One region of the Streptomyces sp. IBSBF 3136 genome, then DNA from elsewhere that is predicted to be linked to it. Evidence: riboswitches for the same ligand, from Rfam matches in the RefSeq annotation. Region 1 holds a riboswitch; the other holds the start of a gene.
What was found. A riboswitch is a leader RNA that binds a small molecule or an ion and turns the genes downstream of it on or off. The one in region 1 is predicted to bind glycine.

Region 1 (3,730 bases):
GGCGACCACGTTGAACTGCTTGCCGGAGAAGTTCAGGCGCATGCCGTGGGTCAGGTGGCCGCCGTGCGCCAGGTCGAGGCCGAGGATGGTGTCCCCGGGCCGGGCCAGCGCGAACAGGGCCGCCTGGTTGGCGGAGGCGCCGGAGTGGGGCTGCACGTTGGCGTACTCGGCGCCGAACAGCTCCTTGACCCGGTCGATGGCGATCTGCTCGGCGACGTCGACGTGCTCGCAGCCGCCGTAGTAGCGGCGGCCCGGGTAGCCCTCGGCGTACTTGTTGGTCAGGACCGAACCCTGGGCCTCCATCACCGCGAGCGGCGCGAAGTTCTCGGAGGCGATCATCTCCAGGGTCGACTGCTGGCGGTGCAGCTCGGCGTCGACCGCGGCGGCGATCTCCGGGTCCAGCTCGTGCAGGGACGTGTTCAGGACAGTCATACGGCTACGACTCCTCAGCCGGCGTTCTGGGCGGTGTACTCGTCGGCGGAGAGCAGGTCGGCCGGCTCGTCCGTGACGCGCACCTTGAACAGCCAGCCGCCCTCGAAGGGGGCCGAGTTCACCAGCGACGGGTCGTTGACGACGTCCTCGTTGATCTCGGTGATCTCGCCGCTGACCGGCGAGTACAGGTCCGAGACCGACTTGGTCGACTCCAGCTCACCGCAGGTCTCGCCCGCCTCGACGGTGGACCCGACCTCGGGGAGCTGGGCGTAGACCACATCGCCGAGCGCGTTGGCCGCGAACTCGGTGATGCCGACCGTCGAGACGCCGTTCTCGGCGGCCGACAGCCACTCGTGCTCCTTGCTGTAGCGCAGCTGCTGGGGGTTGCTCATGGCCTGAATTCTCCTGTACGCGCGGGAGTGCTGATGAAGGGGGACTGCTGGACCTGCCGGGGGCAGGCCGGTGTGCGCAGGGTCACGCCGTGGTGACGGACCGCGCCCAGTGTCTACTTCTGGCGCTTGTAGAACGGCAGTGCCACGACCTCGAAGGGCTCGTGGCTGCCGCGGATGTCCACGCCGACGCCCTCGGTGCCCGGCGCCGCGTGCGCCGCGTCGACGTACGCGATGGCGATCGGCTTGCCCAGGGTGGGGGAGGGGGCGCCGGAGGTGACCTCGCCGATCACCTCGCCGCCCGCGACGACGGCGAACCCGGCCCGCGGCACACGGCGGCCCTCGGCGACCAGGCCGACCAGGACGCGCGGCGGGTTCTGCTCGGCTCTGGCGGCGGCCTCGGCCAGCGCCTCGCGGCCCACGAAGTCGCCCTCCTTCTCGAACTTCACCACCCGGCCGAGGCCGGCGTCGAACGGCGTCAGCGCGGTGGTCAGCTCGTGCCCGTACAGCGGCATGCCCGCCTCCAGGCGCAGCGTGTCCCGGCAGGACAGGCCGCACGGCACCAGGCCGGCGCCCTCGCCGGCCTTGGTCAGCGCCTGCCACAGCTCGACCGCGTGCTCGGGCTTCACGAACAGCTCGAAGCCGTCCTCGCCGGTGTAGCCGGTACGGGCGATCAGCGCGGGGACGCCCGCGACGGTGCCCGGCAGGCCCGCGTAGTACTTCAGGCCGTCCAGGTCGGCGTCCGTGAGCGACTTCAGGATGCCGGGGGACTCCGGGCCCTGGACCGCGATCAGCGCGTAGGCGTCCCGGTCGTCGCGCACCTCGGCGTCGAAGCCCTCGGCGCGCTCGGTCAGCGCGTCCAGCACCACCTGGGCGTTGGAGGCGTTGGCCACGACCATGTACTCGGTCTCGGCGAGCCGGTAGACGATCAGGTCGTCCAGGATGCCGCCGTCGGCCTGGCAGATCATGGTGTAGCGGGCCCGCCCGACGCCGACGGAGGCGATGTTGCCGACGAGGGCGTGGTTCAGCAGGGCGGCGGCGCCGGCGCCGGTCACCGTGATCTCGCCCATGTGGGAGAGGTCGAAGAGACCCGCCTTGGTGCGCACGGCCAGGTGCTCGTCGCGTTCCGAGCCGTAGCGCAGGGGCATGTCCCAGCCCGCGAAGTCGGTCATCGTCGCACCGAGCGAGCGGTGGAGGGCGTCCAGCGCGGTGTGACGGAGTTCGGTACTGCTCATCGGTCGGTCGTCTCCCGGGGCGGATGGGGTCCCCCCACGCGAACGCAGCCGAGCGCGGGGGAGGGCGAGGTCGTTCCTCCCCATCTGTCATCGGAACCTGAGAGGTTCGCCATGATCCCCGCGAGGGGTCGGTCACGGCTTGCACCTTGGGTGGAGCCACTGTCGCAGCGGCCCGCTTTTCAGATGTGCCTCGCCCACGCGGTAACGGTGCCTGAGAGATTCAAGGGAGGGACTTGCTCCTTCGGCGTCCCAGCGAACGAGGCTGGGAACTCTCCCGCGCGGATTCAAACGGCCGGTATGCAGTTGGCGGGCACATCATTGCACGCCACGCCCCCGCCCGTCAGGGCCCGCATCTGTGACCGACCTGTGGCAGTACGCGTACCGAACCGCAGGGCCCGAACCATTACCTTCTCTTTAACGTCGCGGGGCAGGGGATCTGTCGAGCCCCAGGGGAGGACGATGACGGTGAACAGGACCACGGCCTACGTCACCACCGCGGGCGTCGCGGTGCCGGGACAGCCCTCCGCCCCGGCCCTCGAACACCGCGCGGGGCGCCCCGCCGCCGCCGTGCGCGACCTGCGCGAGCGCGCCGGCCACGGCCCGCGCGCCCTGCTCTTCGGGCCGCGTGACGTGGTGGTGGTCACCGGCCTGCCGGGCAGCGGCAAGTCCACCCTGATGCGCCGCGCGGTCCCCGGGCCGCGCGTCGACTCCCAGGACACCCGGGACCGCTGGGACACCCGGATGCCCCGCTTCCTGCCCTACGCGCTTTACCGCCCCTTGGTCCGCCTCGCGCACTACACGGGGCTGAGGCGCGCCCTGCGCACCGGCACGGGCCTCGTGGTGCACGACTGCGGCACCCAGTCCTGGGTGCGTGCCTGGCTCGCCCGGGAGGCCCGCCGCCGGGGCGGCACCCTGCACCTGGTCCTGCTCGACGTGACGGCCCGGACGGCCGAGGACGGGCAGCGCGAGCGCGGCCGCGCGGTGTCCCGGTACGCCTTCCGCCGGCACCGGCGCACGACCGCACGGCTGCTGCGCGCGGTGGAACGCGGCGAACCGCCCGCGGGCTGCGGCTCGGCGGTGCTGCTCGACCGGGCCGCGGTGGACGCCCTGCAGCGCATCGACTTCACCGGCTGATCGGGCCGGGGCCTGTCACAGGCACCCGCTAGCCTTCTGCTCCACAGGCACGGTTCCCAGCAGGCGGTAGGCAGATGGACTTCCCGGCGGACATTCCCGCGGACTTCCCGGCACAGGCGCACCCCCACCCGCACGGCGGTTGGCCCGGCAACGAGCTGGAGGAGGTGCTCTCGGCCTCCCTCGGCATACCCACGGCCGGCGGGCGGATCATCGAGGTGCTGGGCCGCAGCTTCGTCTGGATCCCGCTGCCCAACGGCGGCGGTCCGCACAGCGGTCCGCTCGACCTGCCCACGATGGAGATCGACGGCCAGGTGTTCGTCCCGGTCTTCAGCTCCGAGGAGCAGCTCCACCAGGCGGCCGGCTCCCACATGTCGTACACCATCGCCCCCGCGGTGGAGTTCGCCCGCGGCCTGCCCCCGCAGGCCGGGATCGCGGTGAACCCCGGCGGCGTGGTGGGCGTGCCGCTGCCGCCGGAGGCGGTGGCCGAGCTGTGCCGCGCGGGCCGTACCCCGCTGGACGGTCCCGGCACCGGCGGCCGGG
Region 2 (3,730 bases), on a different contig from region 1:
CCGGGTCGGTGGGTCTGGCGGCCTCCAAGATGCTCGCGAAGATCGCCTCGGAGCAGGCCAAGCCCGACGGGCTGGTGCTCATCGAGCCCGGGACCGAGCGGGCGCTGCTGGGCCCCATGTCGGTGCGGACCCTGCCGGGGGTGGGTCCGGCCACCGGGGATCATCTGCGGCGGGCCGGGATCAGCACGGTCGGGGAACTGGCCGAGGCGGGGGAGGACGAACTGGTCCGGCTGCTGGGCAGGGCGCACGGGCACGCGCTGTACGCGATGGCGCTGGCCCACGACGAGCGGCCCGTGGTGGCCGAGCGGGAGACCAAGTCGGTGTCGGTCGAGGACACCTACGACGTGGACATCCACGACCGGACGCGGGTCGGTCTCGAGGTGCAGCGGCTCGCCGACCGGTGTGTCGGGCGGCTGCGCGGTGCGGGGCTGTCGGGCCGGACCATCGTGCTGAAGGTGCGGCGCTACGACTTCTCGACGCTGACCCGTTCCGAGACGCTCCGCGGGCCCACCGACGATCCGGCGGTGATCCGGGAGGCGGCCGCGCGGCTGCTGGAGGCCGTGGACACCACGGGCGGGGTGCGGCTGCTCGGCGTCGGTGTCTCCGGGCTGGCCGACTACACCCAGGAGGACCTGTTCGCGCAGGCTGCGCAGCCCTCGCGGGCGGCGGAGACGGAGGAGGAGGCGGCGGGAACACCGGGAGCGGAGCCCGAGGCCGTCGCGGAGCGGCCGGAGCCGGTGGAGCGGCGCTGGCGGGCCGGTCAGGACGTGCGGCACGCCGAGTGGGGCCACGGCTGGGTGCAGGGCAGCGGCCTGGGCCGGGTGACCGTGCGCTTCGAGACGCCTCTGTCGGAGCCGGGGAGGGTGCGGACGTTCCGGGTGGAGGAGCCCGCGCTGGAGCCGGCCGATCCGCTGCCGCTGGTGCCGGACGCGGACCCGCTGCCGCGGGTTTCGCCGTGAGGGGTGGCTCAGGTCTCCTCCGTGCCCGCCAGCTTGCCGAAGTCGTGGTCGGGGAACGCGCGGGGCGGGATCACATCGAGACCGTAGTGGTGGTAGAGCTGCAGTTCCTGTTCGGGGGAGAGGTGGCGGCCGACGCCGAAGTCGGGAGCGTCCTTGATGAGCGAGCGGTCGAAGGGGACCTGGAGGGCACCTTCCACCAGTTCGCTGGGCTCGAGGGGCACGAAGGCGTCCCGGGAGAACAGGCCGGTGCGTATGGCCGCCCACTCCGGCACGCCCGTCGCGTCGTCGAGGTACACCTCGTCGATGGTGCCGATCTTGGTGCCATTGCGGTCGAACGCCTTGCGGCCGATCAGGTTGCGCGGATCGATGTCGGTCTGCACGGTCCCTCTCCCTCCAGCTGGTCGCAACTCATCCGTAAGCACAACAAAAGAGCACATTCGGGGAGGCGGCCACTCGAGGGCTCGGGCGTTGACCTCGCTGGTACGCTGACAGCGGCTGCTGACCCCGTGCGGGAGAGTCCTCCGACCACCTCGGAGGCGCCGAAGGAGCAAATCCTCCCCGGAATCTCTCAGGCTCACGTACCGCACGGACGAGGTCACTCTGGAAAGCAGAGCGGATGTCGCCGGCGTCCGCTCTCACCGACGGTGAAAGCCGGGCGCTTCGGGCGCCCGGTGAAGCTCTCAGGTTGAGATGACAGAGGGGGAGGCCGTCGGGACACCCGCGCCGTGGTGTCCCTCGAAGGTCGTGTCAGACCAGGAGGCCTCCGCAATGACCGCCCATCGCATTCCGCTCTCCGAGCTCGAAGCGGGCATCCCCTTCGAGCAGCGCCACATCGGGCCCGACCAGGAGGCGCGGGCCAAGATGCTCGCGCACGTCGGCTACGGCTCCCTCGACGAGCTGACCGCCGCCGCCGTTCCGGATGTGATCAAGAACGCCGACGCCCTGGACCTGCCGGGCGCCCGCACCGAGGCCGAGGTCCTCGCCGAGCTCCGCTCGCTGGCCGACCGCAACCAGGTCCTGGGTTCCATGATCGGGCTCGGATACTACGGGACCTTCACCCCGCCGGTCGTGCTGCGCAACGTCATGGAGAACCCCGCCTGGTACACGGCCTACACGCCGTACCAGCCGGAGATCTCGCAGGGCCGCCTGGAGGCCCTGCTGAACTTCCAGACGATGGTCGCCGAGCTGACCGGCCTGCCGACCTCCGGCGCCTCCCTCCTGGACGAGGGCACCGCCGCCGCCGAGGCGATGTCGCTGTCCCGGCGCATGGGCAAGAACAAGAAGGGCCTGTTCCTGGTCGACGCGGACGCCCTGCCGCAGACCATCGCCGTCATCGAGACGCGCGCCGAGCCGACCGGCGTGGAGGTGGTCGTCGCCGACCTCACCGACGGCATCCCGGCCGACATCGCCGCGCGCGAGATCAACGGCGTGCTGGTCCAGTACCCGGGCGCCTCCGGTGCCGTGCGCGACCTCAAGCCGGTCATCGAGCAGGCGCACGGACTGGGCGCGCTCGTCACCGTCGCCGCCGACCTGCTCGCGCTCACCTTGCTGACCTCCCCGGGTGAGCTGGGCGCCGACATCGCCATCGGCACGACCCAGCGCTTCGGCGTACCCATGGGCTTCGGCGGGCCGCACGCGGGCTACATGGCGGTGCGCGAGAAGTTCGCGCGCAGCCTGCCCGGCCGTCTCGTGGGCGTGTCCGTGGACGCCGACGGCCACAGGGCCTACCGCCTCGCGCTGCAGACCCGTGAGCAGCACATCCGCCGTGAGAAGGCCACCAGCAACATCTGTACCGCGCAGGTGCTGCTCGCCGTCATGGCCGGCATGTACGCCGTCTACCACGGTCCCGAGGGCCTCAGGACCATCGCCCGCCGCACCCACCGCTACGCCACGGTCCTCGCCGAGGGTCTGCGGGCCGGCGGTGTCGAGATCGTCCACGGCGCCTACTTCGACACGCTCACCGCCCGCGTCCCGGGCCGGGCCGCCGAGGTCGTCGCCGCCGCCCGCGCCGGCGGCGTCAACCTGCGCGCGGTCGACGCGGACCAGGTCTCGCTGGCCTGCGACGAGACGACCAACCGGGCCCAGCTCGCCGCCGTCTTCGCCGCCTTCGGCGTCGAGGGGGACATCGAGGCCCTGGACGCGGCCGCCGAGGAGGCGCTGCCCGAGGCGCTGCTGCGCACCGACGACTACCTGGCCCACCCGGTCTTCCACGAGCACCGCTCGGAGACCGCGATGCTGCGCTACCTGCGCAGGCTCGCCGACCGCGACTACGCGCTCGACCGCGGCATGATCCCGCTGGGCTCCTGCACCATGAAGCTCAACGCGACCACCGAGATGGAGCCGGTGACCTGGCCCGAGTTCGGCCAGCTGCACCCGTTCGCGCCCGCCGAGCAGGCCGAGGGCTACCTGACGCTCATCCACGAGCTGGAGGACCGCCTCGCCGAGGTCACCGGCTACGACAAGGTCTCGCTCCAGCCGAACGCCGGTTCGCAGGGCGAGCTGGCCGGCCTGCTGGCCGTGCGCGGCTACCACCGCGCCAACGGCGACGAGCAGCGCACCGTCTGCCTCATCCCGTCCTCCGCGCACGGCACCAACGCCGCCAGCGCCGTGATGGCCGGCATGAAGGTCGTCGTCGTCAAGACCGCCGAGGACGGCGAGATCGACGTCGCCGACCTGCGGGCCAAGATCGAGCAGTACCGCGACGAGCTGTCCGTCCTGATGATCACCTACCCGTCGACGCACGGCGTCTTCGAGGAGCACGTCGCGGACAT

Region 2: linked by a shared signal. The riboswitch ahead of gcvP (aminomethyl-transferring glycine dehydrogenase) and the one ahead of gcvT (glycine cleavage system aminomethyltransferase GcvT) in region 1 are both predicted to bind glycine.

Annotation. Positions count from the first base shown of each region.
Region 1 is NZ_JAJSZC010000017.1:939-4,668, forward strand. Features, by position in the region: gene glyA (serine hydroxymethyltransferase) at 1-432, opposite strand, end outside; gene gcvH (glycine cleavage system protein GcvH) at 447-824, opposite strand; gene gcvT (glycine cleavage system aminomethyltransferase GcvT) at 938-2,056, opposite strand; glycine riboswitch at 2,131-2,245, opposite strand; glycine riboswitch at 2,246-2,343, opposite strand; gene V7E45_RS05950 (AAA family ATPase) at 2,516-3,190, shown strand; gene V7E45_RS05955 (enhanced serine sensitivity protein SseB) at 3,265-3,730, shown strand, end outside.
Region 2 is NZ_JAJSZC010000059.1:23,303-27,032, reverse strand. Features, by position in the region: partial or broken gene V7E45_RS15475 (DNA polymerase IV) at 1-1,046, shown strand, start outside; gene V7E45_RS15470 (PRC-barrel domain-containing protein) at 968-1,339, opposite strand; glycine riboswitch at 1,459-1,553, shown strand; gene gcvP (aminomethyl-transferring glycine dehydrogenase) at 1,728-3,730, shown strand, end outside.